Regions from separate parts of the Brevibacillus sp. HB2.2 genome, predicted to be linked through region 1. Evidence: riboswitches for the same ligand, from Rfam matches in the RefSeq annotation. Region 1 holds a riboswitch; each other region holds the start of a gene.
What was found. Region 1 has a riboswitch for S-adenosylmethionine ahead of HP401_RS08285 (homoserine dehydrogenase). Riboswitches for the same ligand answer to the same signal wherever they lie in the genome.
Positions count from the first base shown of each region.

Region 2: it holds a riboswitch for S-adenosylmethionine, as region 1 does, so the genes downstream of both, HP401_RS28065 (homocysteine synthase) here and HP401_RS08285 (homoserine dehydrogenase) in region 1, are expected to answer to the same signal.
Region 3: it holds a riboswitch for S-adenosylmethionine, as region 1 does, so the genes downstream of both, mtnK (S-methyl-5-thioribose kinase) here and HP401_RS08285 (homoserine dehydrogenase) in region 1, are expected to answer to the same signal.
Region 4: it holds a riboswitch for S-adenosylmethionine, as region 1 does, so the genes downstream of both, HP401_RS04485 (sugar ABC transporter substrate-binding protein) here and HP401_RS08285 (homoserine dehydrogenase) in region 1, are expected to answer to the same signal.

Region 1 is NZ_JABSUV010000009.1:18,695-26,375, reverse strand. It holds gene HP401_RS08290 (CapA family protein) at 1-889, shown strand, start outside; gene HP401_RS08285 (homoserine dehydrogenase) at 903-2,168, opposite strand; SAM riboswitch class I at 2,255-2,368, opposite strand; SAM riboswitch class I at 2,434-2,540, opposite strand; gene HP401_RS30145 (hypothetical protein) at 2,635-2,769, opposite strand; cobalamin riboswitch at 2,929-3,134, opposite strand; gene HP401_RS08280 (DinB family protein) at 3,168-3,683, opposite strand; gene HP401_RS08275 (cyclase family protein) at 3,701-4,342, opposite strand; gene HP401_RS08270 (Gfo/Idh/MocA family protein) at 4,364-5,353, opposite strand; gene zwf (glucose-6-phosphate dehydrogenase) at 5,377-6,876, opposite strand; gene kynB (arylformamidase) at 6,974-7,594, opposite strand.
Region 2 is NZ_JABSUV010000061.1:2,204-9,884, reverse strand. It holds gene HP401_RS28080 (AAA family ATPase) at 1-902, opposite strand, end outside; gene HP401_RS28075 (MFS transporter) at 951-2,177, opposite strand; gene HP401_RS28070 (ArsR/SmtB family transcription factor) at 2,174-3,223, opposite strand; gene HP401_RS28065 (homocysteine synthase) at 3,378-4,682, opposite strand; SAM riboswitch class I at 4,775-4,881, opposite strand; gene HP401_RS28060 (rhodanese-like domain-containing protein) at 5,193-5,504, shown strand; gene HP401_RS28055 (SCO family protein) at 5,558-6,211, shown strand; gene HP401_RS28050 (YqzG/YhdC family protein) at 6,208-6,546, opposite strand; gene HP401_RS28045 (hypothetical protein) at 6,649-7,419, shown strand; gene rnjA (ribonuclease J1) at 7,518-7,681, shown strand, end outside.
Region 3 is NZ_JABSUV010000010.1:127,077-134,757, forward strand. It holds gene HP401_RS09710 (ABC transporter ATP-binding protein) at 1-945, opposite strand, end outside; gene HP401_RS09715 (ABC transporter ATP-binding protein) at 965-2,707, opposite strand; gene HP401_RS09720 (GNAT family N-acetyltransferase) at 2,843-3,418, opposite strand; gene mtnA (S-methyl-5-thioribose-1-phosphate isomerase) at 3,517-4,557, opposite strand; gene mtnK (S-methyl-5-thioribose kinase) at 4,554-5,783, opposite strand; SAM riboswitch class I at 5,917-6,062, opposite strand; gene HP401_RS09735 (anti-sigma factor) at 6,159-7,334, opposite strand; gene HP401_RS09740 (sigma-70 family RNA polymerase sigma factor) at 7,334-7,681, opposite strand, start outside.
Region 4 is NZ_JABSUV010000004.1:183,768-191,448, reverse strand. It holds gene HP401_RS04495 (ABC transporter permease) at 6-1,004, opposite strand; gene HP401_RS04490 (sugar ABC transporter ATP-binding protein) at 1,006-2,496, opposite strand; gene HP401_RS04485 (sugar ABC transporter substrate-binding protein) at 2,590-3,612, opposite strand; SAM riboswitch class I at 3,709-3,828, opposite strand; gene HP401_RS04480 (ATP-binding protein) at 4,031-5,284, shown strand; partial or broken gene HP401_RS04475 (YetF domain-containing protein) at 5,349-5,507, opposite strand; gene HP401_RS04470 (hypothetical protein) at 5,567-7,282, opposite strand; gene HP401_RS04465 (RNA polymerase sigma factor) at 7,266-7,681, opposite strand, start outside.

The sequences.
Region 1 (7,681 bases):
TGACTACCCATACAAACATGTAAGCTCGCTCTTTTTGCAAGATGATATCACCATTGCCAATTTGGAGACGCCGATTACCGCCACAGGTGTTGCTGCTCAAAACAAGGAGTATGTTTACAAATCATCGCCACTTGCTGTTCCTGCCATGAAAAACGCTGGAATTGATGTGGTGAATCTGGCCAATAACCACTCCATGGACCAAGGCATTCCGGGATTGCTGGATACCTTTGACGCTTTAGACGAAAACCGAATAAAATACGTCGGTGCCGGTAAGGATGCCAGCCGCGCCTATTCACCTGTTTTCCTAGAAAAGAACGGCATCAAGATTGCGATTCTCGGCTTCAGCAGGGTCATTCCCGAAACGAGCTGGTTTGCAGGGAATTCCCAACCAGGTATGGCCGCTTCCTATGATCCTACACTAGCAGTGAAAGCGATTCAGGATGCGAACAGCCAAGCGGATCTCGTGGTGGTGATTGCACACTGGGGCAAAGAACGCTCCGATTATCCTGTCGATCATCAAAAGGAGCTGTCTCGTGCCTACATCGATGCTGGTGCAGATTTGGTTGTCGGCGGTCATCCCCACGTACTGCAAGGCTTTGAACGATACAACGACAAATGGATTGCGTATAGTCTTGGCAATTTCATTTTCACACGATCAAACGAACCCAAGACTTGGGAAACAATGGTCCTGCAAGCAAACTGCTCCAAAAGTGGTGATTGTGAGCTGACGATGCTTCCCTATCATGCAGAATTGGGACAGGCTGTACCCATGAATGAAAGCAACGGAGCTGCCCTATTAAAGCGCATTGAATCCATTTCTGAGCATGTCGACATACAAAGTGACGGGCGTGTGCAGCCACGTGTAAAGGCAGTGGAGACTGCTCCCTGATAAAAGAAGCCGTTTACGCAGATTCAAGAATAGGGAAGCAGCGCACTTCTAAGCCAAAATCATTTTTCAATAAGGACTCATGCTGTTCACTGATTCCCGTCACAATCAACCCTGCGCGCAAGACGCCCCCCAAATCGAATTGAACTTTTAGTTTATGCACGTTCACTCCTGCCTGCTGAAGGAAATGCAAGACACGATCTGGCGTCGCAGTATGACATGAGCCCTCCAGATAACATAGGACGTGTTCTGCCGAATCCACCGTGCCTCCAGCTTTGTCAGCCGTTTTTTCTTTCCAGGTAGGATGCGGTGTGAATGGCTGTGTCAATAAATAGGCCAAATCCTCCACGACTGCACTTGCTGTTGGGAGCTCTCCTGCCCCTCTTCCTGTAAACAACAAGTCTCCCACGATGTTGCCGGATAGCTGGACAGCATTAAACGCATCGTGGATTTGCGCCAACGGATGGCTCAGCGGAAGCATGGTTGGTTCAACAGATAGGCGAATGCCTTTTTCGGCTTGATAAGCCTGCGCGATCAGCTTAATCCGGTACCCTAAGTCGCTTGCAATCCGAATGTGACCTGCAGACAAATCTGCAATTCCTTTGCGAACAACATCCGCTAAAGGCAGCGATTCCCCATAAACAAGCTGTGCCAGGATATACAATTTGTACATAGCATCAAAGCCTTCTACATCCGAACGAGGGTCTGCTTCCGCATAGCCCAGCTCCTGTGCTTGCTTGAGCACCTCCTGGTAGGAGAGCTGCTCTGCTTCCATTTTCGTCAAAATGAAGTTCGTTGTTCCGTTGAGAATACCGCGAACGCCTTGGATATCGTTCGTACGCAGGAACTGCCGGAGCACACTCAAGATCGGGATACCCCCAGCCACACTCGCTTCATAGGCAAGATGCACTTGATGCTGATTTGCCAAATCGACTAGCTCTGTTCCTTTTTTCGCCAGGAGTTCTTTGTTGGCGGTTACCACATGGCAGCCCTTTTCGATCAAAGCACGTACGTAGTCATAGGTAGGTTCTACACCGCCCATGACCTCCACCACAATATCCACATCGCTTCTCAATACATCCTCAAAATCTGTCGTCAGTAAAGCCGGGTCGACATGAACCGCCCGCTCTTTTTCCGAGTCACGCACCAATGCCTTGACGATCTCAATTCGTTTTCCCAGACGAGAAGCCAGCTTCTCCTGTTGTGAACGGATCGTTTTGATTACGCCCCCACCCACTGTCCCCAATCCCAATAATCCCACACGTACTACTTCTGCACTCATCCTGACCACCCCATACTCCGAATTTTAGATAAAAAGAAAAGCCATCTTCGATAAGAAGAAGGCTTGATAGCAGCTAATGCTCCCCCTCCTTATCTCCCAGGACACGTATATGTCCTGCAGGAATTGGCACCTTGTCACAAAATATACGTGACGGTTGCCGGGCTTCATCGGGCCAGTCCCTCCACCTCTCTGGATAAAGAAAATATGAAATTAAAAAAACCTTCTTCGCTAAGAAGAAGGTTGATCTACTAATAGAGTAACCCGCTTCTTATCTTTCGAGACGAAACGTCTCGCAGGAATTGGCACCTTGTTGCAATATGCAACGGTTGCCGGGCTTCATCGGGCCAGACCCTCCACCTCTCTGGATAAGAACCATTTATGCTGTTGAGCTTTATTCTAAGAAATTCCAAGGCAAGCGTCAACAAAATTCTTTCTTTTCTGATTGCAAGCTGATTTGGCAAGGATTTCATTTGTGGGTGAACAGGCTTTCTACCTCTTCCATACTGCAGCAAGCACAATGAAACACGCCCTCCTGGCATTCCTCAAGCTGCTCTTTTTCCACAACATATCCGCACCATTGGCAAATAAAAAGTTGCATCATTGCTCGCCCTCCTTTTCTATTATTCTGCCCAAAATAAAAAGAGCATTTTCCGCTCGACCGTAATGATCGTTAGAAAATGCCAGAAAAGGAGGGGCATACATGTCCACTCGCTGTTTTTCGCAAGCCATCTCTAACACCTCCCTATCTCCCGTAGGTCTATCAGTGTTGTCGAAACAGGCAGGTCTCCTGACTATGGGTTCATCGCCTAGCGTCGCCTTCCCCGTCTATTTTGATAGACCAGTGGCTTGTTGGACGCTGACTCCCCTCTTACAGTGGCGGGACCGTGTCGGATTTGCACCGAGCTTCCCTATTATCCTTGTGGCGAGTTGGTTACGCCCTAAGGAACCTGTTTCCACCTATGAAATTGTCTATTTTCACTGCTACCTTCAGATTTTACCTTACCCCAAATACCGCTCTTTCAAAATGCGAGTGTGATGAGCTTCATGTCCAGCAATCACATAGGCCAATGTCCTTGCAGATAGCTTGTTTCCGTTGGCAAGTCCTGTACGCAACCACGCTTCTGGAGAGATCCCTCGCACCAAAGCGATGGTGGAAGCACGGACAGCCTTATACTCTTCCAGTAAATCAGACAGGTCTCTTAGCTGAAAACACCCGTGTTCAACAAAAGCATTCTCATCAAATCCGACGAGGGGTGTCTGATCTCCTCTTGCGATTCTCAGCAAGCGGTAGCTCATGATGCGTTCTGCATCGATGAGATGACCCAACACCTCTTTAACCGTCCATTTGCCTGGCGCATACCGATAATCAATTTGCTCGGGGGCAAGGGACGAAAATAACGCGACGATCCTCTCTCCTTGCTGCGTGAGGATCGTTTGGAACTCCCCCTCCGGTACAAGACCCATGTAATAGTCAAAATAAGCAGCGTATTCATCGCGCTCTGGTCGTCTGAGCATATGTTTCCCACTCCTCGTCATTCAGTTTCAATAGACAAGTTACTATGTAAACCTTCAAACAATAGGACCCTTGCCGGGGCTGCATCTGTGCCAACCAGCTTGAGTGGTGCAGCTACCAGAAAATACTCGCCTGGCGGGACCTCTGCTAGCCGCAAGCCTTCCACGACAATGACTCCCGCCGCAAACAATTTTTTATGTGTGGGGTGACCTTCCTGGCTGCGTTCGATTCCAAGTGCATCGGTACCAATGCCACGAACCCCCAACTCACTTACATATTCCGCCCCTTCTTCAGACAGAAAGATAAATTCAAAGGAGAACGCCTCTTCAAAAGAGTTTTTCGTTTTAAACAGGACAAAATCTCCTCGCTCAAGATCGAAGCTCTCCAAGTCAGCGCGAGTGATCCTGTCCTCGACCGCTGTGAGATCAAGAACTTTACACTTGCCCACTAGCTTCTCCAAGGAAATACTCTCAAATGTATCACCAGCATTGACCATGTGCAGGGGAGCATCCACATGGGTACCCGTGTGGAGGTCCATGTCGATTCTCGATTCTGTTACATAACCGTTGGTAGCGGTACGTATTTTCGGCTGCTTTTCAGGCTTGTTTTTATACACCGTCATTCCTTCGTACACGGTGGCGGTCACATCATACATTTTCATCCCAAACGCCCTCCCTTTTGCCTACTGTTTTTTTCGATCCGCTGGAAAAACAATCCCCATCTGCCTTCTCGCTTCATCCATGACCTGCATGGCCATTTTGGAAACTTCATGCGAATTCGTTGCAGATTGTCTGGCCCCGATCTTCGCCAAGTGTAGGAATTCTCTTATTTCATAATGCATGGTCTTCGGGGTCTGCGGCCTTGCTACTTGCTCGGTTCGACCGTCCCTGTAACGAATGTCCACTTCTTTGAGATGGTTGATTCGATCGATCACCATCGTTGCGTCCTCCCCTTGAATTTCTGCTGGCTGATAGGAGGTCGTAATTTTCGAGAAGCTAATGATGGCATCCATCTCTCGATACTTCAACAACATACTGCCTTCTCCGTCCACTCCAGAATCAAGCACGATTCCTTCTGCTTTGATCACGTCTGGTTTGCCAAAAAGGATGAGTAACGGATAAAGACAATAAATACCAATGTCCATCAAGGCTCCGTTTGAAAAAGCAGGATCAAAAGCACGTAAAACCTTCCCTTCGCGGTAGGCGTCATAGCGCGAAGAATATTGGCAATTGCTAGCAATATAACGTCGTACTTTTCCCAGCTTGTGCAGGTTGTCTTGTATCGCAAAAAAATTCGGCAACAGTGTAGATTTGACAGCTTCCATGAGCAGCACGTCATTTCTTTTCGCTGCCTCGATCATTTCTTCTACCTCAATCGCATTAGAAGCCAGGGGTTTTTCACACAATACGTGCAGCCCCGCTTCCATGCACTGGATCGCTTGTTCCGCGTGGCAGGAGTTGGGGCTTGCAATATAGACCGCGTCGATATTTTTGCTTGTAACCATTTCTTCTAGGCTGCTATAGGCGAATGGAGCATGGTACTTGTCCGCGATTTCTTTGGCGCGTTCGATGGTACGTGAATAAACAGCCTGAAGAGAAAATCCTTCTACTTCTTGACCAGCCTGGATAAATTCCTCGGTGATCCAGTTCGTTCCGATTACGCCAAATCGCATCTCATCCGCTCCCTTTTCTTTTTCTATCTCGTTGCAGTGACTGGCAGTCGTTCTTCGACCTTATCCAGCCACCACACGAATCCGTCTGCTGCAAGCAATTGCTCTGCGGCCTTTGGTCCGAATGAGCCTGCTTCGTACGTAAAGAGCGGCACCAAATTTTCAGCGAAGGCTTCCAAAATCGGTGTCACCCACTCCCACGACAGCCGGACCTCATCCCAATGCGCAAAGTAAGTGGAATCCCCTCGGAGTGCATCGAACAAGAGCAGCTCGTACGCTTCTGGCACGTCTTTTGTCCCTGAACTGAAATCTACCGTCACCGGCTCAATCTTACCGCTATTTGTCGGATTCTTACTATTTACCTGCAAAGCAATACCTTCATTTGGATTCACACTGATGATCAACAAATTAGGCGATGGCGTTTCATTTTGCTCTTGATATAGCTTTTCGTGCGGATTTTTGAACTCAATGACGATCCTGGTTGATTTCTCTTGCAGTCTTTTTCCCGTGCGAATATAAAAAGGTACCCCTTCCCAAAACGGGTCATCAATCCAGACACGCGTGGCAATATACGTTTCTGTCATGGAAACGGGATCGACACCAGGCTCGTCCCTGTAGCGAGCTACAGGCGTTCCTTGAATATGTCCTGCGCTATACTGACCGCGAATCACGTGGGTCCCGACTTCTTCTTTCTTCATCGGGCGCACGGCTGCCATCACCTTGCGTTTTTCTTCGCGGATATGAGCAGATGTGATTCGCTTCGGAAGCTGCATGGCGATAATCATCAGCATTTGCAGCATGTGATTTTGGAGCATGTCCCGCAGTGCTCCGGCTGGCTCGTAATATCCAGCCCGGTCCTCGACACCGACCGTTTCATTCGCCGTAATTTGTACGTTGGCGATGTATTGATTGTTCCAGAGAGCCTGGAAAACCGGGTTCGCGAATTCGAGAGCTTCGAGGTTTTGCACCATCGGTTTCCCCAAGTAATGGTCAATGCGATATATTTCTTCTTCTGAAAATGCTTTTCCCAGCTTTTCATTCAATTCTTTCGCGGATTGCAAATCATGCCCAAACGGTTTTTCAATGATCAGACGCTTCCAGCCTGTCGTTGAACCCAGTCCGCTTTCTTTGACATTGGTTGCAATTCCATCGAAAAATTGCGGGGCCACTGACAAGTAAAACATCCGGTTTTGCGGAATCTGCAGCTCTTGCTCTCTTTGTAGGACCAGATCATGTAACGTTACATAAGCACGCGGTTCCATGACATCTACTTCCGCATAGCGACAAACAGACAAGAAAACATCTAGCTCGCGGGAATCAATCTGGGCGCGACGGGAAAATTCATGGACAGACTGGCGAACAGATTCCTGAAATTCGTCATCAGACCAGGCCCTTCTCCCCACACCAATAATCGAAAAGGCAGCAGGCAACTTTTGATCTACAAATAAGGTAAAGAGCGCAGGGAAAATTTTGCGTTTGGCTAAATCTCCTGTCGCACCAAAAAGGACAAAGGTCATCGCTTCCATCTATTTTTTCATTCCCTTCATACATACGCCGTGATGATGGTTTTTGTGGTTACCCTGTTATTATTCGAGAAAATCACTGCTTTATCAATATGTAGCGTTACGAACGACGCAAGATTGCACGTACCGGACTTCCATCTGCTTCTACTAAAGGAAGCGGCAGTGCGATCAATTCATAATCACCCGGTTCTACATGATCGAGGAGAAGCCCCTCCAAAATATGAATATCATGCTGGTGAAGCCCATGATGAGCAGCCAGTTCCTTACTGTCCAACGGATCGACAGATGGGACATCTACTCCGATCAGCCGAATGCCCTTTTTGGCAAAGAACGCTGGCAAGTCCGCTCGCAGATGACAGATTGTTGACGGAAACTGATTGGGGTCGCTCCATGATAATGTTTTGAGCAGCAAGCGTTCCACACCCTCCAGATCAACCTGGGCAAAATCTTCCGGACCAATGCTGGAGTGTCCAGTAAGCTCTACCACTCTTGCCTCTCCGATGTACAAGTCTAGAGGTAATTCAGCTATTTTTCGGCCATCATCATCGAAGTGAAATGGAGCATCCACATGAGTACCTGTGTGAATACTCATGGTTATTTTGCCGACATTGACTGAGCCACTCTCCGCTTTGGGCCAGTTTACGACATAGTGAAAGGGAGTGTCCCCCGGCCAGGTCGGCATACCTGCCATGAACGGACGGGATATATCTATTATTTTCATCGTATAACCTCCACCTTCCAGCAACTATTCAAGCCTATACTCAGCGTACAAAAAAGACTGTATTGAGTCAATATTCTAACATTTGTA
Region 2 (7,681 bases), on a different contig from region 1:
AAGATTTGTTCCACGACTTCCTGCTCCGTCACGTGCAGCTCTGCTTCCATGGACAGGCGGATGCGGTGAGCTGCCAGACTTGGGAACACCACTTTTACATCATCCGGCAAGACATAAGTACGACCAGAAACGAACGCGTAAGCTTGGGCGGATCGCAGCAGGGCGAGCAAGGCGCGTGGACTGATGCCCACCTCAACCGAGCGATGCTGGCGAGTCGCTTCCGTCAGGTCGATGATATAGTCTTCCACCGGTTGGCTGACGTGAACAGTCGTTACCTCGCGTTGCAGAGCCGCAATTTGGTCGACAGTGATGACCGGCTCGACCGCCTCTAATGGGGAGCCGGTGCGAAATCTCCGCAAAATTTCCTTCGCATCCTCTCGTGTACCGTAGCCAAGAGACAGCTTGAAAAGGAAGCGGTCCAACTGTGCTTCCGGCAGCGGATAGGTCCCTTCCGATTCAATCGGATTTTGGGTAGCGATGACCAGCATGGTTGATGGGAGTGGCAAGGTGACGCCTTCAATCGTAACCTGGCGTTCCTCCATGCATTCCAGCAGCCCGGATTGAGTCCTGGGAGTGGCCCGGTTGATTTCATCTGCGAGCAAGACATCCGCAAAAACAGGTCCCTTTCGTAGTTCGAATTCACTTGCTCGTTGATTGAATACGTGAAGACCGACGACATCGGATGGCAGCAGATCCGCGGTGAATTGTAGGCGGTTGTAAGAGCCGCCAATCGCTTGCGCCAATGTTTTGGCAAGCACGGTTTTTCCCATTCCGGGCAAGTCCTCCAGCAGTACGTGACCACGGGCAAGCAAGGCCGTTACCAATAGACGGATCTGACTTTCCTTGCCCACGATGACGCTACTGATAGCATGCTGAAGGTTATCCAATGTCGGATGTATCATGAAAATTCTCCTTTTCTCATTCAAAATTGCGGAGTCATACGATTTTTATTATATATGGAATATCCTGTTAGTTACAAATTTTCGAAATAATAATCCCGTAAGCGCAGCGAGCACGATGACGGCCCCTACAGAGATGTAAAGAGGGCGAATCCCTACCTGATCGCTTAGCTGTCCGCCTAGCCAAATACCGACGGGCATCGTCGCACGCACGATGAGCAAGCGGACAGACAGTACACGCCCCATTAGCTCGGAAGGAACGTGAAGCTGATACAGGCTTGTGCTGTGTACCTGGAAAAAGGGAGCAAACAGACCAGCCAGTAGTTCGATGGTGATGGCAAGCCAGATGTCATGGGTAAAGCCTATTGCAACAAAGCTCAAGCCTCCTAGTACCAGTGACCCCAACATGATCAGGGGCTGTCCAAGGCTGCTACGGAAGCGAGGCACGAGCAATGAGCCGAAGAAATATCCCAACGGATAGCCAGCCAAAAACAAGCCTACATAAAACGAGGTGCCTTGCAGCTCGCCGGCTACAAAAGGCAGGTTTAGCACAAGTGTGACTCCGACAGCAAATTGGACGAGAGCCGAGTACAGACCGAGCCAGAGTAGAAGGGGCTTCTGCCAAAAAACCGCAAGACCAGCCTTAAACATGACGTACCACGACTGCTTCTTGTTGGCGGTATCCGCTGGGGCGAGTGGACAAAGAACCAGAAAGAAACCGCTGAGCGCATAGCTGATCGCGACCAATGCGAGTACAGACTCACCGCCGATACTCGCCACGAGAATCCCAGCCAATGGCGGACCTGTAATCAAGGCAATGCGCAGGACACTATCCAAATAGGCATTGGCTTGGAGGAGCTGCTCTCTTTTGACCAGAGCAGGGAGGAGCGACTGGCTGGCTGGCACATACAGCGGTTGAACGAGACCGTTGATTAAGGCTGTAAAATACAGCGGCCAGAGCGATTCTGTCCCGGAAGTAATGACCGCAAAGGACAAACAAAAGACAGCCGCTCGCATCCATTGAGAAAAAAGCATGACACGCTTCTTGTCGAATCGGTCGATGTACGGTCCGGCTACCAACTGAATGGCGAGCGACGGCACGAAATACAGCAGCCACATCTGTCCGACCGCACCTTGTGAGCCTGTTGCCTGATAGATTAACCAGCTATTGGCGAGGGTACCGAGTGAGGCGCCGAGTTCTGAAATGAGCTGACCGAAAACAATCCAGCGATAAGAACGCTGCTGCCAGACAGAGGCTTGTACAGCGGTTTGGCTCATGGGGTGCTCCTGTCCAGGAATTCATCCCATAACAGGGGTAGCTTGTCCAGCGTATGACGGCGGAGTCTGTAACGGGAGCCTGCTGTTTCAACTAGATGGGCAGACCGCAGCATGGATAGGTGATGGTGTACTGTCGATTTCGCCATTGAGAGTTGATCGGTTATCTCTTGCAGGCTCAGGTCTTTTTCCGCGAGCATTTTGACCATGCGTAGCCTGTGCTCATCTCCGAGTGCTTTTAAGGCTTGCACCAGTGATGGGGGTGGCTGATAAGGATCTACAGCATCGTGCAAATTTTCGTCGGCAACAGGGTAATAAAAAATCTTCGTACCGACAGCATCGGCCTGTACGGTCCACGGGCGGTAGATCGCTTGCGGAATCAGCAGTACGCGTGTCACGGCAGGCTCTGGGAGGTAGCTAGATCCCGTCGTATACTCCACAAAGGCTTCGGGGTTGAGCTTTCCTAGCTTGCTTTGTTTTTGCGACCAATCCCGTTCTAGCATGCGAACGATTTTTTCCTCATGTGGCTTGATGTGAGTGGTATACCAGCCTTCCATCAATCCGAGAATATGGCCCCGCAGCACTTCTCCATCAACGGAAGTAATATGTTCGATATACGATTCAAAAAAGAGATGTGCGCTGCACGCTTCCTGCAAAGCGGCGCAATCATCCTTGCTTCCTTGTGCAGCCTTCCGCCGTGCTTCCTGCCTATTTTCACCGAGATAAGGAAGGGCTTCGTATCGGAGTTGTTCGATTGAGAGCTCTCTGACATACGAGAGAAAGGAATCCAGATCAGCGAAAGGGCAAAGATCAAGTAGTTGCAAAAGCGTCTTCCACGTGTTGTGCTTCTTCGCATATTCGACCTCTTGCCGTACAGAAGGTGATAGCTCGTCCAACAGTTGATGCCAGTAGGCAGGAGGGTGCTCCATCGTGTGATGCAATTGGTCGTAGGTAGCGGCAGCGATTCCCAAGGCAGCTTCGAATAAAGGAGAATACGAGAGCTCAACCCGATAGGTTGTTCGTTCACTGCCAATGTTCAAAATCTTCATGTGATCATCCTTCCAGAATTTGTACATAATTATGTATTTTATAAAATACGAATTTTAAATTCAATATTTTTCGAACGAAATGAGAAAAGGAAAAGAAGAATCACAAATCTCTAGCCAAAGAGATCATGTGATTCTTCTTTCTGTAAAGATATAGTTAGCCGACCGTGGATAATTGCAACGCACGCTGTAGTGCTTGCTCCAGATCAGCGAGGATATCGTCGATCGCTTCTGTGCCGACTGAGAGACGTATAAGTCCCGGGGTCACTCCGGCTGCTGCCTGCTCCTCTTCTGTCATCTGCTGATGTGTTGTGCTCGCTGGATGAATGATAAGTGACTTGGAATCTCCGACATTTGCGAGATGGGAGAACAGCTTCACTGACTCGATTAATGTTTTTCCTGCCTCAACGCCACCGCGAATGCCAAAGGTCAGGATCGCGCCAGCACCTTTTGGCAAATATTTTTGGGCCAATTCACGCTGGGAGTCTGACTCCAATCCCGGATAACTCACCCACTCTACGGCAGAGTGATTGGCGAGAAACTGGGCTACTGCCAAGGCGTTCTGGCTATGCCGCTCGATGCGCAGATGCAGAGTTTCTAATCCTTGCAGGAACAAGAAGGAGTTAATCGGAGCGACTGCTGCTCCGATATCGCGCTGGAGCTGGACACGTGCCTTGATAATATAGGCAAGCGGACCGACTGCTTCTGTATAGACGACGCCATGGTAGCTTGGATCTGGAGTAGTCAGACCTGGGAATTTTCCGTTGTTCCAGTCGAATTTTCCTGAGTCTACGATGATACCGCCAATTGCTGTTCCGTGGCCGCCGATGAATTTGGTGGTGGAGTGCACGACGATATCAGCCCCGTGCTCAAAAGGACGGCACAAAATCGGAGTCGCAAAGGTGTTGTCCACGATCAACGGCACACCATTCTCGTGAGCGATATTGGCGATCGCCTCGATATCAGCGACATCAATACGCGGGTTGCCGATTGTCTCGCAAAACACGGCTTTTGTCTTTTCATTGATATAGGCCCGGAAATTTTCTGGATTGGATTGATCTGCAAAATGAACCTTGATACCGAGGCGGGGAAGAGTGTGGGCGAACAGGTTGTAGGTACCGCCGTAGAGGCTGCTGGAAGCGACAATCTCGTCACCCGCATGTGCAATATTTAAGATGGCGAATGTAATGGCAGCCTGCCCGGATGCGGTCGCGAGTGCACCAACACCACCTTCGAGCAGAGCAACACGCTTCTCGAATACATCCTGTGTGGGATTCATGATGCGTGTATAGATGTTCCCAAACTCTTTTAGGCCAAACAGGTTGGCTGCCTGCTCCGTATCGCGGAAAACATAGGAGGTCGTCTGATAGATCGGAACAGCACGTGAGCCTGTTACAGGGTCAACCTCCTGCCCACCGTGTACCGCAAGTGTTTCTGGCTTCCATTGTTGTTGATCGGACATGTCCATCTCTCCTTTTACTATAAGGGAATCAGCGAATAAAAAAACGGAGCATTCTCCTGAGAAGAAGAAGGCTCCGATCATGCACGGGCTTGTGTTCATCTCTCAGAATCACTGGATTCTGCAGGAATTGGCACCATGCAGCTAGTCTGCTGGTTGCCGGGCTTCGTAGGGCCTGTCCCTCCACCGCTCTTGATGAAAATAATTGTTGTCGTAATTGTATGAAAATAAATCCGTGCTGTCAATGTGGAATATACAGTTATCAGGGAGGTTTTTATGTATATATGAATGAAGGTGGCTTACTCATGCCATTAATTTGTAACGGTTTTGTCTCAAGCTGTTCACATCCCGTGTGGCTACTGCCGCAGCGAAATAGGAGATAATGGTAGAAAATAGGGAGCATCAATGCAGGGTGAAGCCAAGTGCTCCTCGCGTTAGAAAAGTAAAAAAGCGTGTGATATCATGGAGGTGGTTACAACTGATCTGATCGTACATATAGGAGGATAAATAGCGATGAGCCATGGAGTAAAGGAAATGACACCACAAGAGCTGTTGGAAAAGCTGGAAGCCAAAGAGGAACTGCAAGTCATTGATGTACGTGAAGTGGATGAGTGGAATGCAGGTCACATTAAAGAGGCAAAGCTGATCCCACTTGGCTTTTTGCCACATCGTATCGATGAGCTGGATAAGAACATTCCGATTGTGATGGTTTGCCGCAGTGGTGCCAGAAGCAATACAGCTACAGAGTATTTGAGTGCACAAGGGTATGACGTGGCGAATATGGTTGGCGGCATGCTCGCATGGCCAGGTGAAGTGGAACAATAAACGAGATAGAAACAGTGTGAATGCCTCCCGTGTGTAATCAGGAGGCATCACACATGGGACAAGCAGGGAGGAAGCAACCGATGAGTGAAGGAGCACAATTGCAGCAGGAATCTGCAATGAAGAAACATTGGTTTCCTGTGTTAGCTGGTATTATCATTTTAGCTATCGTCGGAGTATTTGGTTATAATTACATGACAAAAGAGAAGATCGAGGTATTGAAGCCGATTGCAGACTTCACCTTAGACAACAGTGACGGAACAACCTATACATTTCATTCAAGTGCTGGCAAGGTACGACTGGTAGAGTTTATGTTTACCAAGTGCCCGGATATTTGTCCGGCGACTACGTTTAACATGGCCAAGCTGCAAGATCAGTTGAAGGAAAAGGGACTGTTCGGAGACAAAGTGGAGTTTGTTTCCATTTCCTTTGACCCTGATAACGATACACCGGAAGTCTTGCAGGAGTATGCAGCCAAGTTCAAGGCAGATCAGAGTGGCTGGAAGTTCCTGCGTGGGGACGCTCAGGCTGTAGAGAAAGTAACGAAGGATTTTGGTCTGATGGTCATTAAGGAGCCAGATGGTTCTTATTCCCACACGGCTCGCATGTTCCTTGTGGATGGAGAGGGAAACATGCGTCGCGCGTACGGGATGGCAGCTAACATGGAACTGGAAGTCATGATGAAAGAGATGGTACAGCTCGCTGACTAGCGGGTCTCCTCATAGAAGATGTTTACGACCTCTTCTGTTTGATTCACGAATTCAATATGAACGAGTAACGCCCACCTGCGATTGCTTTCTTGAAGCAAGAGCTTAAACGTCTCTTCTGACGTGGTGGGCGTTTTTTGTTTTCGTCCGACATGCAGGTAATCCACAATTTGAGCGTTTGGATATCGCTTCATCGTTTCCTGCATCGCGAGCCTGCCCCATTTTGCATAGGGAGGCTGGGCATAGGTAGGGAACGGCTGAAAGATGAGCAGGAAAAGGACGGTGGAGAGAAGGGGCATCATGTTCCGATAGCGAAATAGGCGACGAGCTGTTTGCACTTGCTATTCCCTCTCTTTTTCGAATGATTTGCCATGTATTTTGAAGACTTTTCGGAATATCATTCGTAGAAAATAATGACAATGAAGTGCGGGAGGTTTTCGATGCATTACTTGCTCATTCCCTTATTTGGCGTTCCTGTTTTGGTGGGGGTTCTTACGGCGATTTTTCAAAAGCCTCCTTTCTGGAAAAAATGGGGGCTGACGATTGCTTCAGTCGTATTGATTTACGGAGGCTGCTTTGCCGCGAATGTATATTGGCAAGTGAAGTATGGCATTCCGGTGTTACCTACGGAGTCTGATTTGGAGGTCTTTTTATACTTTTGTATCCTGTTAGTGTTTGTTTGTATTCTCCTGTATATTGGCTTTTTGATCACGATGAGAAAACAGTTTTGGAAGATGAACCTCGTTTTTCTATGCACAGCTTTTGGTTTGTTTAGTTTTTTTGCTGCTGCCTTTTTAGGGATGGGTCCCTTTTTGAAGAAAGCGGAGTACGTGATCGTCGTACAAAAAGCAAAAGACCAGTGGAAAGAGTCCAAGATGGACAACGAGAAGCCTATTGATCTCGCCCTCGTATACAGCAGACAAGAGTGTACCAAAAATTGTGTCGGGTATCCGTATTCAAGTCTCATCCTGGTACGAAATCAGTCGGACCAGCCGGTGGAGATCGATCTAAAGCTGCGATTGAAAAACAAAAGCGGCAACGTATTAAAAGAGGTCGAGGCCATACCGTTAAAGCTCGCTTCAGGAGAAATAACGGAGGTATGGACGGGCGATTCTTATGCGAAGCACGATTTCTGGGCGAGAGCTAGTGCCGTTACCGATGAACGAGTTGCCGATTTGGAGTATCAGTATTCGATTATTGACCGAAGATGAATGTGTGGAATAGACAAGACTGGGTGAAACGAACGTCTTACGTTGTGATATAATAAGAATGGCATGCTTGGTTCGGATTCCCATAATCATGCACGACGATGTTAGGAGGAAAGAGATTGAGCGACGTTAAGATTTTCGCGATGGGCGGCCTCGGCGAGATCGGAAAAAATATGTACTGCGTCGAGTATGAGGACGAAATCATCATCATTGACTGCGGGGTGAAATTCCCCGAGAATGAAATGTTTGGTATTGATCTGGTTAT
Region 3 (7,681 bases), on a different contig from region 1:
ATTGATCGTTGTGTTCATATCACCGAGCTTCGCGCGAATCACTGCATAGTAGCGAGAGCTGTACCTTTGATACACGTAGACTAACAGTACGAGCACTGGCACTGTCAAAAAGCAGAAGAGGGCGAGCTCAGGCTGCAAGAGGTAGAGTGCGATCAAGATTCCAATCAAATAAAGACCGTTCTGTACAAATGTGGCGAGCACACTTACATACAGCTCACGGATGGCTTCTGTATCATTGCTCACACGGGAGACAAGCGCACCTACTGGCGTTTTGTCAAAAAAGGCAACCGGGAGCTTTTGCAAATGGATAAACAGCTTCATCCGCATTTGCTGAATGATGCGCTGTGCGATTTTTTGTAGCCACAAAATCTGGACGTAATTGAATCCAGCTGAGAGCAAAATCAGTGCCCCATAACCTACGGACAGCCAGACAATAGGCAGAACATCCCCTTGGTACATCCCCTTGACTTCCTCTGCGGTTAGCCGAATCCCTGTGGAGGACATCTTTTGACCTGATGGATCCTTCGTTGTTACCTCGAAGAGTTCCCTGCCGTTTTCTGGCGCAATCGGGGTGAATTTCTTCTCCGTATTTGGATTCACCTTGCCAGAAACCAAGTAATAAGTCGTGCCTTCTGTCAGCACAGTTACTTCTTTTTGATTGCTCCTGTCCAAAGCAAGTCCTGTCTTTGCAGCGACATCTTCACGAATATAGTTCGTACCGTTTACTGAGGCGACTTGCCCCGCTGCTTGTGGTGGCACTTCGTCCAGCTGATACCAAGGCTTTTGGATCGCCAGGATGTGATTATCAATCATGACCTTGGCTAAAAAAGGCCCCGCTAGCTCTGCACTCGTTCCCAGCAAGAGCAGGAACAATGCGCCTAGTATTTGCTTTTGAAATGGCCTGGCGTACTCGGTCAAACGCCCCCATACATTTTGTTTGCTCATGAAACGTTTTCCCCCTCTCTCAACCAGCCACATCCTGCTCCATTTGCTGACGACGGTACTGCTCTGCATACCAGCCGTTGCGCTGCATCAGCTCGTCATGTGTCCCCCGCTCGACGATCTGCCCCTCATCTAGCACGAGAATCAGTTGAGCGTGCTGTACGGCAGAGAGACGATGAGCAGTAATAATGGTCGTTTTATCCGCGCGCTCCTGTCGCAGATGACGAAGGATACTCTCCTCCGTCCGCGCATCCACTGCCGATAGTGAATCGTCGAGAATCAGAATCCCCGCATCCATCAAAAGAGCGCGTGCGATGGAAATGCGCTGTTTTTGCCCCCCAGAGAGGGTGACCCCCTTCTCCCCAACCATGGTTTGCAAGCCCTCTCTGAATTGGGCCAAATCTCTCTTCATCTCCGCAAGCTCCAGCGCATGCATCACTTCCTCGGTCGTCGCTTGTGGTTTCCCGAATGCAACATTTTCGGCAATCGTCCGTGAGAACAGCAAATGCTCCTGGGGCACATAGCCGATTTTTTCCCGCAGCGTATCGAACGCGAGTCCTTCAATTGGGATGCCCCCGATAAACAGGACTTGTTCCTTCATCTGATATTGATGCAACAAGGCACGGCACAACGTCGACTTGCCGCTTCCCGTCCTCCCGACAATCCCAAGCGTCTCTCCTTCACCCAAACGAAACGAGATGTCGGTGAGTGCTGGCTTGTCAGTGCCCGGATACGTAAAGGAAAAATGGCGTGCTTCTACGGTATTGGCGATTTGGCTCGTGACTGGATTCGCTGCCTCCGTCACATCTGGCTGCTCCACCATTAGCTCTGTAAAACGTTTGTGGGAGGCACCACCACGTTGCAACACATTAACCAGCCAACCAAAAGCGAACATCGGCCAAATTAAAAGTCCCAGGTACAAATTGAACGCAACCAAATCCCCTAAGGAGATAGCGCTAGTGAACACCAAATACGTGCCATAGCCCAGCCCGATCAAAAAGCTGAAGCCAATAATAATCGCGATCGTCGGCTCGAACAAGGCGTCGATCCGCGAAACGCTCACATTTCGCTCCAACGTTTTTTCACTCACCCGGCGATATGCCTCGATATCGGCCTTTTCCTGAACAAATGCTCTCAATACCCGAACGCCCGATACGGATTGTTGAACATGATCATTCATCTCTCCGAAGGCTTCCTGTGCCAAGTAAAAGCGATCATGCAGCAACTTTCCATAGTACGCCGTTGACCAAGCCAAAAACGGCATCGGGATCAGCGCAGCCAGCGTCAGCTTCCAATCAATCGCGGTCACCATGACGCCTAGCGTTAACACGGTCATGAACAACGCATCGACAAGCGTAAGCACCCCTGTACTCGCCGTTTGTTCAATGGCGGGAATGTCGTTGGTAGCCACGGCCATCAGATCACCACTGCGCTTGCGATGAAAAAACGACGGGGTCATTCTGGTCAAATGGGCAAACAGTCGCTCACGTAGCGTTCTTTCCAGAATCAAGGCTCCCCCATTTAACAAGTACCGCCAAAGAAACCGCAACCCATACAAGCTCACACCCAATACGAGCAAGATGACCACTGTTTGCGTCAAGTCAGCGTCCGTCAGGGAACTGTTGCGAATCGAATCGACCGTATCCCCGATTAATTTCGGCGGCCATAGCATGAGAACATCGATGACAAACAGCACAGAGATTCCAATGACGTATCGCTTCCAATAGGCACGAAAAAACCAAGATAATTGCCGAAGTGTCTGCATGTAAATCACCTCTATTTATTTAGACCTAACAGCACGACTAAAAAAGGGCTTGCGAATCACGCGCAGCCCTCTTGATCTGTCTTCACCATCGTAATTTACAGAATTTTCATTGTCAATCAATGCATACAGTTCAATCTAAGATTTTTTATCGGTTTTCCAGTCAAGCCATTCCTCTTTTAGCAGGCTGTAAGTGGCATGATCCACGTAATGATCGTAAAGGAATTCATTCCGGCGAAGTATCCCTTCCAGTTGAAACCCTAATCGTTCCGGGATCGATCTGCTCTTGTAGTTTTCCGTAGCAGCCTGAATCGTTACTTTTTCCAAATCCCATGATCCAAAGATTAACACGTCCAAGTAGGTCGCCACTGCTTCTGTCATCAGGCCCTTTCCCTGAAATTGCGCACCCAGCCAATAGCCAATGGACGTCTTTTTGTTGATCCAATCCACTGTATGTACGCCGACTGTACCAGCCAGACGTCCTTGGTACCAAATACCGTAGTGGATGCCGCGATTATCGTTGTACTGATGAATCGTCGCTTGGATGAATTGGCGAGAATCCTCTACCTTCTTCGTATAATTCAGCCACGGCAGCCATTCCATAAGATTCTCCCGGTTCGAATCCGTAAGCAAAAATAACTGCTCAGCATCGGCTAATTCTAATTGCTTCAAGTACGTATCTTCATTGATTGCTATCTGTTGGATCGTTTGCATACGAATCTCCCCTTTTCTTGGATATTTTACTAGAAAACGCCAAAATGAGCAAAAAGCGCCCGCCAGCAACAATAGGCGAACGCATATAAAAATGTCTTTTATTTTTTGCTATTGCCGATCTCTTCCGGCTTGAAAATGCCTGTCTCGGTAACGATCGCTGTAATGTACTTCGCAGGCGTTACATCGAACGCAGGATTGTACACCTTGATATCGTCTGGAGCTACCTGTTTGCCCAAGCCATGGGTAATTTCCTCGGCTGGACGCTCTTCAATCGGAATATCTGCGCCTGTCGGTGTGTCCAAATCGACGGAGGACAAAGGAGCTGCCACGTAAAAAGGAATGCCGTGAGCTTTTGCCAATACCGCTACCCCATAGGTACCGATTTTGTTGGCGACATCGCCGTTCGCTGCTACGCGGTCTGTCCCCACGATGACAGCCTCTACTTTTCCTTGGGACATGACCATCGCCGCCATGTTGTCGCAGATCAGCGTCACATCAATTCCTGCTTGCTGCAATTCGAATGCAGTAAGACGAGCGCCTTGAAGAACAGGACGGGTTTCATCCGCGTACACCTTCAGGTTCCAACCGCGTTCCTTTGCCAAATAAAAGGGAGCAGTAGCCGTGCCGTACGCTGCTGTAGCCAATGCCCCTGGGTTACAGTGCGTGAGAATTCCCATACCATCATGCAACAGAGTGAGCAGATGCTCCCCGATGGTTCGGCATACTTCAGCGTCTTCCTTTTGAATCGCCAATGCTTCATCGAGTACTGCCGCCTTCAACTCGGCAATCGACGCACCGCTTGCTTTTTCAACACGAGCCTTGATGCGATCCAACGCCCAGAACAGATTCACCGCTGTCGGACGGGAAGAGCCCAGGTAGTCTGCCTGCTGGTTCAATTCCTGCCAAAACTCGTCGTAGTTACTCGCTTCACTTCCACGAATGCCCAGGTAGAGCCCGTAAGCTGCCGCCATGCCAATGGCTGGTGCGCCACGTACTTCCAAGCGTCGGATGGAACCCCATACTTGCTCGGAGGTGGTCAAGTTCAAATAAATCGTTTCTACTGGCAGACGCGTCTGGTCAAGCAAGACCAATGCGTCATTCTCCCACTTTACAGGTGCCAATTGAGTGCTGGTTGTCATACTGCTGTAGCCTCCTGGTAGTAGCGTTCAGTTATTGTGCGTACGATGTCCGTGATATCTGTCGATTCCTCGATGCCGCCGCGACCGAGAATCAGCGCTTCTCCAATCGAGAGAGCCAGACGCTCTGCTTCTGCGCGAGTCTGGTCGTCTTCGATGGCATTCAGGTCCGCTACGCCTGCCAAGCCAATGACACGACGCAAGATTTTGCATCCGGCATAGCCTGCTGTATCCTGAATCAGGCGCTTCACGTAGCTTTGCCACAGTCCTTCGACATGGGCGCTGCGCTCTTTGGCGTGCTTGTGCCAGAGTTGAACGAATTGTGAAACGAATTCATTCCAGACATCCTCGACTGTTTCCAGTAAGTATTCGCGGTATGCTTCCCGTTCTCCTTGATCTTTTTGCAGACCGTGCTGTCCTGCGTAGTTGAGCAGCAGATTGGCAATAATCGCTCCAATGTCAAAGCCGATTGGGCCGTAGTAAGCGAACTCTGGATCGATTGCCTTTAGGCTGTTTTCCGTGATGAAAATACTTCCAGTATGCAAGTCACCATGCAGCAGCGCCTCCGATCGCGTAAGGAAATCGTATTTCAGCTTGGCGATTTCCAGCTTCAGCGGCCTGTTGTTCCAGATCGCCTCGACTTCGCGGCGGATCAACGGGTTGAAGTCGTTGGTAGGCGCATTTTCATACGGATCGGTAAAGACGAGATCTTCTGTTATTTTGCATAATTCTGGATTTATGAATGTTCCGACTAGCGTTTTTTTATCGTATGGATGTGCGCCCAGATCGGATGTGAAGAATAACGTTTGCGCGAGAAAACGGCCAATCTGCTTCGCAAATAGCGGATACCGCTTTCCTTCGATCAACCCTTTGCGCATGATGATATGGTCCCCAACGTTTTCCATGACGGTCAACGCAAGTTCCCCATCGAAATGATACACCTGTGGCACCAGGTCTGGAACGTATTTGTGCTGAATCCGGAGTGCCTCGCTCTCGATGCGAGCCCGATCAATCGTAAGCGGCCAAGATTCCCCCACAACGCGGGCAAAAGGCAGTGCTTGCTTGACAATGACGCTCTTACCGGTTGCTGGCTCTTGAATGTCAAAAACCAGATTGAGGTTGCCATCCCCGATTTCTCGGCTGGTCAGCTCTGCTCCTTCGCTAAAAAGACCCGGTATTCCTTTTACGTACTCCACTGCTTCCTGTTCAGTCAATGCGCGATATGCCATGATTCCAAAACTCCCCTCTACTTATTTTTCCTCTATCTCTACTTGTTTTGTTTGTGTCATGAGAGCAAAAAAGACCTCTTTTCCCGAAGAAAAGAGGTCGCTGTCGTCACGTGTAAGAACCGTGTTGATGTCCCCCTTATCTTCCAGACCACTTTTGTTTCTGCAGGAATTAGCACCGTGCATGTCGCCTGTTAATCAGTCGCTTTCTCGCGTCTAAATGGCGTCATGTCGGTTGCCGGGTATCATCGGGCCAGTCCCTCCACCTTCTCTGGATAAGGTATCCAAAACGTATTCGGTTTTTGATTTAGTTTGAATCATACAACCAACGCTTCCACGATGTCAACACCCTTTTGTGCAAAAATTCGCACCTTGCTATCAGTAGCTGTATTGTGTTCCGGATGCCGCAGGTCGCTCCCAATTCCACCAGTCTACCTTGCCTAAAAACGCTGCTGTTATCGACTTTTCTGCCTTGAGCTTCAGCAGTTCTTTCGTAGGTCCGGTGAGGACGGCTCCGTAAATGCGAACCCCGTATTTCTGTATGTGACTGTATCGCTCTGCAATCTGTATATCTCTGCCAGGGAGTAAGGATTTTCCGATATCACGAGCCAGTTCCTCTTGCTCTGACAAATAACTCATCTCCTCCAGATAGTTTGCGATTACTCTGTCCCCAGCCCCTTTTTTATATACACCACCGTAATCCATTTCTCGCTGGGCAAATCCCCACACTTCCCCGGAACCAAAAAGCACATCTCCGCTTTCAGCTTGCTTGAGCTCTACCCCTGTATCTATTGCAAGCCAGACTGTATCTTGACCTGAAGAGGTAACATGGCGGGTAACCAGCTTATAATACTCCTCGTACGTCAGAAAGTGGTCAAAGGATATCGCAAGCTGCGAAACCGTTCCTTCGGGCAGCTTCTCCATTGTCGTCCAGGCAGCTGAGGTGAGAGACATGGTATCCTCCGTTTCCTCCTCTGCCGGATAACGGAAAAACAACTTTTGCTCCCTGACCCCGTTCGTCCATTGCGGCTTGGCATTCACATTCCACAGCACATTCGTACTCTCAAAACGACCCGCATTTTTTTCCTCTCCCCCAACCCGCTCGCTTAGTTCCATGCTGATGTTTCCGTACAGCAATCCGACCTGTGAACCACTCCCCCCCACTCTCACACCTGGCTGAGTAAAATTGACCATCGACTTTGCAACGCGGAACAGATCTTCATGCATCAGCGATCCCACCCAGCCATTCAGAATCAGCAACACAACTCCGGCCAGAAAGGGAAGCCCTATGGTGAATCCTGCGTTGGACAACCGATTTTTCCATTTCCCCCGGCGAACAATGGCACGCTGTTTTTCAGCTGACAGTGTTTCAGACTGTTTGGTTTTCGCGTTGTCCTCTTCTGTTTCTTCCCCCAACAAAAGCCTTTCCAACCGCTGTGCGTACTCTTCGTCAGCGGCTATTTCTTCCTCGAATTGTTTCGAATCCTCTGCCGTCATTTCTCCACGCAAATAAGCAAGCAACCTTTGCTCGCGATGATTCTCATCCTTGTTCATCACCGGATTTCCTCCCTCCACAACTGCCGCATCTTTTGTCGTCCCCGAAACAAGGAACGCTTGACGTCTGCCAGATCGATACCGAGCACCTCTGCCATTTCCGCGTAGGAAAACTGCATGGCAGACAACAAAATGACCTGTTTCTGCTTTTCCGGAAGTTGCTCCAAATAGTCATGGGCCACTTCCCACAGCTCTTTGTTCACGACATGCTCTGCCGGATCAACCGCCAAATGATCAGGTCGCTCTGGCAAGGCTACTACAAACGCAAAGCGTTGTTTTGTCTTCTTGCGATAAACATCCACGAAAGCGTGATAGGCCACCTTGAACAGCCAGGGCCGTACTTTTTC
Region 4 (7,681 bases), on a different contig from region 1:
CTATTCTAAGCGTTTCGTTTTCTCCGCAATTGATAATAGGTCACAGCCAGTGCAAGCGCCAAAACCGTCCCCTTAATAATATCGTACGCGTAATACGGCAGATTGAGCATCGTCATGCCGTTGAGCAGCACCCCGATCAGAATGGCGCCCACAAATGTACCAAAAACGTTTGGCTTTCCTGCACCGAATACGGAGAAGCCTACAAAAGCAGCCGCGACTGCATCCATCAGCATGGAGCCGCCGCTACTCACCTGCCCGGTACCGATTCGCGCTGCCAAGAGCATCCCGCCCAAGCCCGCAAAAAGAGCAGAAAGCACATAAGCCAAGGTACGATAGCGATTCACAGGAATCCCCGACAGACGGGCTGCTTCCAAATTACCACCTGTCATGTACAGCATCCGCCCTTGTCTCGTATAGGTCAGGTACACATGCGTGATCGCGACAAGTAAAAAGGTCAGGATAACCGGAACAGGAACGGAGAGAATTTCTCCTTGGCCCAGCCACAAGAACCATTCCTGGAATTTTCCCGGAGCCTGCGAGCCGTCCTGCATCGGCATGTTTGCGTAGATCGAGTAGCCTTGGGAATACGTCATATGAATGCCGTTGACGATGTAGAGCATCGCCAGAGTAGCCAGCAAATCAGGAATGCGGATTTTCACGACCAGAAAAGCGTTGACCAGCCCGACGAGCAAGCTGAGTGCAATGGGAACAACCAAAGTCGTGAAGACTCCTTGTTCGTACCAAACCATCATCGAAGCAGAAACGACCGTGGTCAATGAAACCGTCGATCCTACAGACAAATCAAAGCCTCCGACAATCAGCGAGAACGTAACGCCTATCGCGACAAATGTCACAATCGAGATGGAGCGAAGAATGTCCGTCAGGTTGTCGTACGTGAAGAAATACGGGTTGGTCAGACTGAATAACAACATGACAATGACGATGACTGCAACCGTTCCGTATTTGTAAACAAAATCAAACAAGCTAAACTTTTTATCTGCCACGTTACTCACCTCCGCTTGCGTAGTACATAATCAGCTCTTGTGTTGCTTCCTCGCGACTCAATTCCTTCACGATCTTGCCCTCGAACATGACGAGAATCCGGTCTGCGATCCCGATGACCTCCTGAAACTCACAGGAGAAATACAGGACGCCCTTTTTCTGCTCGGCAAGATTTCCGATCAGGCGGTAAATATCGCTTTTCGCGCCAATATCCACCCCTTTTGTCGGCTCGTCAAACATAAAGAGGTGAGCGTTTGTATCCAGCCATTTCCCTATCGCGACTTTTTGCTGGTTTCCGCCGCTGAGAAAACCGACCAGCTGCTTGATGTCGGCTGTTTTTACACCAAGGCGCTGCACCAGCTCTCTTGCGTTAGCCGCTTCCGCCCCTCTTTTGATAAAACCGAGCCAGGACTTCTTTTTCAACGAGGCGACAGACAGGTTGTTCTGCACGGACTCCTCTACGAAAATCCCTTCTTTGCGCCTCTCCTCCGGGACGAGAACGATTCCGGCATCGACGGCGTCTTTTGGCGAGCGCAGTTGGATACGTGTTCCATGCAATCGAACAGCTCCAGCCTTTGCCTCATCCGCACCGAAGAGCAATCGAGCGAGCTCAGTCTTCCCTGCCCCAACCAGACCGACGACACCCACGATTTCTCCCTCGCGAACCTGCAAGTCGACTCCGTGTACCTTGCCGCCAGCCACACCAGACGCCTCAAAAAACGTTTCGCCAATCGGCACAGCAAGCTTCGGGAACTCCTCGTCGAAGCTTTTGCCCAGCATGTTCGCAATCACTTCGTCCATATTGGTCTTCGCCGTCTCTGTGGTCACAACATGCTGTCCATCGCGCATGATGGTGATCCGGTCACAGATTTCAAAGATTTCCGGCAGGCGATGGGAGATATAAATGATCCCGACTCCAGCTTTTTTCAACTGCGCAATGATTTGAAACAGCCGTTCGCTCTCCTTCGTGCTCAACGGCGCTGTCGGTTCATCGAAAATGACGTACTTTGCCTTTTGAACGGTCGCCCGTGCAATCAAAATCAATTGCTTTTCCGACAGCGTACATTCTTCGACGAGCATCCTCACCGGAATGGAAAAGCCGAAGTTTTTTAAAATCTGCTCCGTTTCGTTGTACAAGCTCTGCCAGTTGATCAGCCCCTTGGTTTTCGCCTGGACGAGCTGGTCCGCCAGTATGTTTTCGGCGACACTCAAATACGGGATCAAGGCGGTGTCTACTTCCTGATATACACATTGAATGCCCTGTGCTTTGGCGTCCTGCGGAGATTGAATCGACACGGCCTGTCCATCGATGGTGATCGTACCGCCATCTGCCTGATACGCTCCCGTGAGAATTTTCATCAGGGTACTCTTTCCCGCACCATTGGCTCCGAGCAGTGCGTGAACCTCTCCTGCGCGCACCTCAAAATCGACGGATCGCAGGGCAGGAACCCCAGAAAACTGCTTCTCCATCCCTTTCATCTGCAATGTGGACATTTTTCACACCTCCTGTTAACCTGCGTGTTCCCACCTCTATAAGGAAAAATCCCGTTGACGGATACAGCTCAACGGGAAAAGCCAATTTGGTTCTTACTTGCCCCACTCTTGTACGTATTGGGACAGGTCGCCCATCGTTACTTTTTTATCCTTCGGCAGGTCTTCTTGTTTCACCAGCACTGGGTTCAGCTTCACGTTGTCTGGCACTTGCTCGCCTTTGATTTTTTGGAACACGGTTTGGGCATGGATGCGTCCGATATTGGATGGGTCTACCGCTGCCGTCGCTGCCCACGGAGAGTTTTCTGCCTGGATCATTTGCAGATCCTCATCGCTCAAATCGATGGAGTATACTTTGATTTCCGTACGTCCTGCTTGTTGGATGGCACGTGTCGCCCCTTTGGCAAATTCATCCCAAGCTGCCCATACTGCTGTGATGTCGCCTTTATTCGGATACTTTTTCAAGATCGCTTCCATCTGCGTTTGTGTATCGAGAGCCGTATTGTTGGTAGCAGAACCGAATGCCGCAATTTCTTTCAAGTCCGGGTATTTCTTCTGGAAAGCTTCGTACGTCACTTGGCGTTTTTCCATTGGCGCAAAGCCAGCTACCCAAACTTTTACGATGTTGCCTTTGCCGTTTGTATCTGCCGCCAGCTTTTCCAGGCTCAGCTCTGCCAACTTGTTGTCATCCTGCGCCACAACTGGCACACCCGGAATGTTGATGTCTGTATCAAACAGGACAACCGGGATTTTTTTATCCACGGCCTTTTGCGTGCCCTGCTGCAACGCTTCTGCCGTACCATGGTCGATCAGAATGCCATCAAACCTTTGGTTCACAGCAGCATCGAGGTTGGACGCCATTTTTGCCAGATCAGTATCTGCGTTGAATACGGTCAACTCGCCCCCGTTTTTCTCCACCTCTTTCTTCACGCCATTGATGTATTGAGCGGAGAACGTCCCTACGTTTTGGCGCATGATCAGTGCGATTCTCTTTGCCTTCTCTCCGGAAGCACCGCCGTTTGTGCTGCCGGTTCCTGTTGTTGCCCCACTGCCGCATGCCGTCACGAGAACAGAAGCTACCAAAACAAGTGATGTGATCAGACCGAGTTTCTTTTTCATTGAGATGCTCCCCCTTTTTTCTTTTACAAAACTTTTGAGAAAAGCAAAAAATCCTCTTTCACAGAGAAAGAGGACAAAAATCGACAAGATTCTCGCCTCTTATCTGTCAGGTATTCTACCTGTTGGAGTTAGCACCTTGGCTCGAAAGAACGGATTCTCTCGTGCTAGGTTGCCGGGCTTCATAGGGCCATTCCCTCAGCCTTCTCTTGATAAGAGTAGTTTCTATTTTCAAAACGTTTGTATAAGTATATACAGAATATAATCTGGCAATTACCTATCTGTCAACTAGGTTTACCGAAAGAATTTTCTTGATAAATATTCCAGTTTCTTCTGTAACATCAAGAGGGATTTTGTTGTGTCTTGTCGAATTATCGTAGATTGATACAAGCCTAGCAAATATTTGCGATGGGGATGCTACATGAGTCTATTAAAAGAAGTTATTCTTCAATGGTTTTTCGCCATTATCCCGTTTGTGTTTTTCAACATTTATTACCGTGACAAAATGAGGAACTACAGCCGTTCCTTTATTGCCATCACCAGCTCAGCCTGCATGTTTCTCGCGATGACCTTCGCCCCAAGTGTCACGAATGGCATGTTTTTTGATATCCGACATGTCATCATATTTTTCGGACTAGTTTATGGCGGAATCGAGATTGCCTTGCTCCTTCTGATTGAAGCCTTGGTTTATCGGTACTACCTTGGTGGCGAAGGAACATGGGTTGCCTTGCTGATCCTTACAGTCAATTTTGTCTTGTCACTCTTTTTGTATCGACACTACAAAGCCAGTTATCGGAAAACACTGTATCTTTTTATGACGAGTGCGATTTTTTCTACGGTTGCTTTAGGGACTACTTATTACTTTTTTCCCACGTATGTAACCCAACACCTCGTTTACTACACCATAGCGATTCCTATTCAAAACTTTTTCGGCCTCTGGTTATTAATGTCGCTTTTCAGCAAATGCGTTTCGGATAAGGAGCTGTTTATCCGCCACGCGCAAAACGAAAAAATCCAGACGATGAGCCATGTTGCTGCATCGCTTGCACACGAGGTTCGCAATCCGCTGACAGCAGTCAAAGGCTTTTTGAAATTAATACAGGAATGTCCGGAAAATTTGGTAAAAGTCGATCAATACATTCGCATCAGTCTCGATGAAGTTCAACGCACAGAAGCCATTTTGACCGAGTACCTTGCGATTTCCAAGCCGCTCAAGGAACGACATGAGATCATTAATCTTAGCGAGCATTTGCATGCCATCCGCGAGGTGATGCTCCCCTTTGCCAATATGCATAACGTGGAGCTTACGCTGCAAGACTTTGAGAGACCTGTGACGATCAAGGCCAATCCAGACGAGTTCAAGCAAGTGTTGGTGAATTTCATCAAAAATGCGATCGAGGCGTGCTCGGATATTTCGGACGGAAAAGTCTCCCTGGACTTGCTCATCGAGCGAAACAAAGCCCTGTTGGTCATCAAGGATAACGGTGTCGGCATGGATGCAGGACAGATTAGCCGTCTCGGAACGATTTACTTTTCTACGAAAACAACTGGGACCGGCCTTGGATTGACGTATTCCTATCATGTCATTCATGCGATTGGCGGAACGGTCAATGTATCAAGTAAACCACGAGTAGGAACCAAGTTCACCATTATGCTCCCGTATAAGGCACAGTGACTTCATGCAATTTTGCAGAGGGACTGTGCCTTTTTCCATTCGGTCGCTAATGATGCAACGGGGGTATAGCCAAATCAATCTCTGCCAGGTCAAAAATATCTTTTTCTCGAAGCATTTGGAGGACATTATCGAGCGAGTAGCGGATTTTTTTCAAGTTTTTGATGTGAAAAGCCCCGTTGTGGAAAATGACGGTCGGTTCAAATGTAACCATTCTGCCAAACCAATTTCTGGGAAGGCATTATGCAAAACAAAACACCAGGAGTTTCCCCCTGGTGTCTATCATTATTGGAGTGGCAGCCATTCTCCCGTAATGGCATCCACATCCCCATTGTTTTTCAGTATTTCTGCCGAATAGACCAAGACTGGTTGCTCTTGAATCTTATTGTAATTGTTATCAAGCGGGAAGACATAGCGAGGACTGAGCGGATGATGTTGGAGATAAACCTGCGCCGCCTCTTCTGGTGAAATCACTTTGGCTACATCTGCGAAGCCCTCCTGCTCATGCGGGAATGTCAATTTCACCCCGATAATTTCTCCTGTCTGCCCGTCGATCGTGACCTTATAATACTGATCCGGCACCATTACGCCGTTTATTTCTCGGACAAATTTCAATTCAACCTGTCTGCCCATCACATACACTTGCTCCTGCATACGAACCGTCTTCACCCGTGAATCCAAATACGGCTCTAAAAACAAGATCGCTCTCTCCTGCAATTCTGCGATAGTAAGTGTCGGATCACCTTCTCGTAGCTCAGGATAAGAGATCTTGAACGCTGCTGCCCGATTGTTGACGGTAGTCAGCTGCATGAATCGCTCACCTTTTTTGGCCTGGTATTCTCGTTCGTTGTCTCCCAGCATATATTCGGGCACATTACTCGCCGTAAATGTGAAGCCCTCCACCTTCTGGCCGAAGAACTCCATGGCAGCCGCAGCCTCTTTTGCCGATGCAACCATTGTCTTCTTGCCTCCGGGCTTGACGGCAATGCTGTCGCGAAACGACTCCCCACGCCACAAGGTCGTTTTCACTTCCTTGCCAGTACGAGCGTCGAGATACCCGGAGAAGCTCTCCTTGTAGCGAAGAACGTAGTCCACGCCCTTCTTCCCAACTCTCTCATACGTCAGCTGCATGACTTCTGCAAGTCCGCTCTCTGTTTTCTTCGGAGAAGGCCTCTCAGCTATTGGAGGAAACTGCCCAGCGTCCAGATTCATTCCGGTTGAATCCCCTGAATTGATATAACGAATATGCCCGACATCGCTCATACCAATCACATAGTTATCTCCTTCTACCTGCACGTCATTCACATAGCGTTGCAAGCGGACGGCTTCATGCGAAACGGTATCTGTTCCCTCTTGCCCCTCTACTTGTTCGATCCGATACTGTTCCAGATTTTTGCCCAGGAACGGTTCCATAAATGCCTTCGCCTGTTGCTCTAATCTCTCCTTGGAAAGCGTTCCTACGACTTTCTCTTGCCCTGGAATCTTCTCCGGATCGAATCCGAGCAAGAGCCCGCTTTTGGCGTCCAGCTTCGCTCTGGCATATAGCGACACTTCTGTTCGTTCTTTGTTGCTGAACAGGCGAAAATCTATGTCGTACACCTCTCGAGGAGCTTTCGCTGCGTAGACCCTCTTTTCCGATTCCCGAAAAGGAGGATATTTCTCGTACAGCTTTTCCAGTGTTCTGATTGCTGCTTGGCTTAGCTCGCTTTCTGTTATTTCTGTCGAGGAGAAGGAGCGGGGAACCAAATGCGCTTGTGATTCAACCCGAGATTGCGTGAACATCTCCGGGGTTACCCCCATCATCCATACTGCTGCGGCCACCGTTGCAGCGGAAACCGTCCATGTCGCCAGCTTGAGGACGATTCTTTTCGAGCGATTCTTTTTGGTGCGCGCCCGTTGCACCAGCTTTGCTTCCAGCGCTTCGACGAATTCGCTCCTTGGCTCCGCATCCTTTGACTGAGGAAGAGCCGCGAAGAATTGCTCGTCATTTGGAGTATTCATTGGCCAACCCTCCTATCCAGTCGACATGCAAAACTTTTTTGAGTTCTTTTGTTGCTCGGTGAAAATCTACACGGACCTTGGCTTCGCTTGTCCCGAGGATTTCTGCCGTTTCCCGAATACTGTAGACCTTGATACCACGCAAAATCAGTACATTCCGATGATGCGGCTTCATTTTTTGCATCGCCTGCTCAATTTCCAGCTGTTCTTCCTTAGAAACCAGCTCCGCTTCCGGCCTTCCCAGAAGAGAAGGCAGCCCTTTTAACAATTCCATGCCAAAAAGCGTTTGCACCCGCCTCTTCCGGTAATCATCGATGGCGACATGCTTGGCAATATGCAAAATCCATGTCTTCACACTGGAACGCTCTTCATATCTACCCAAAGCGTCCAAGACTCGGATAA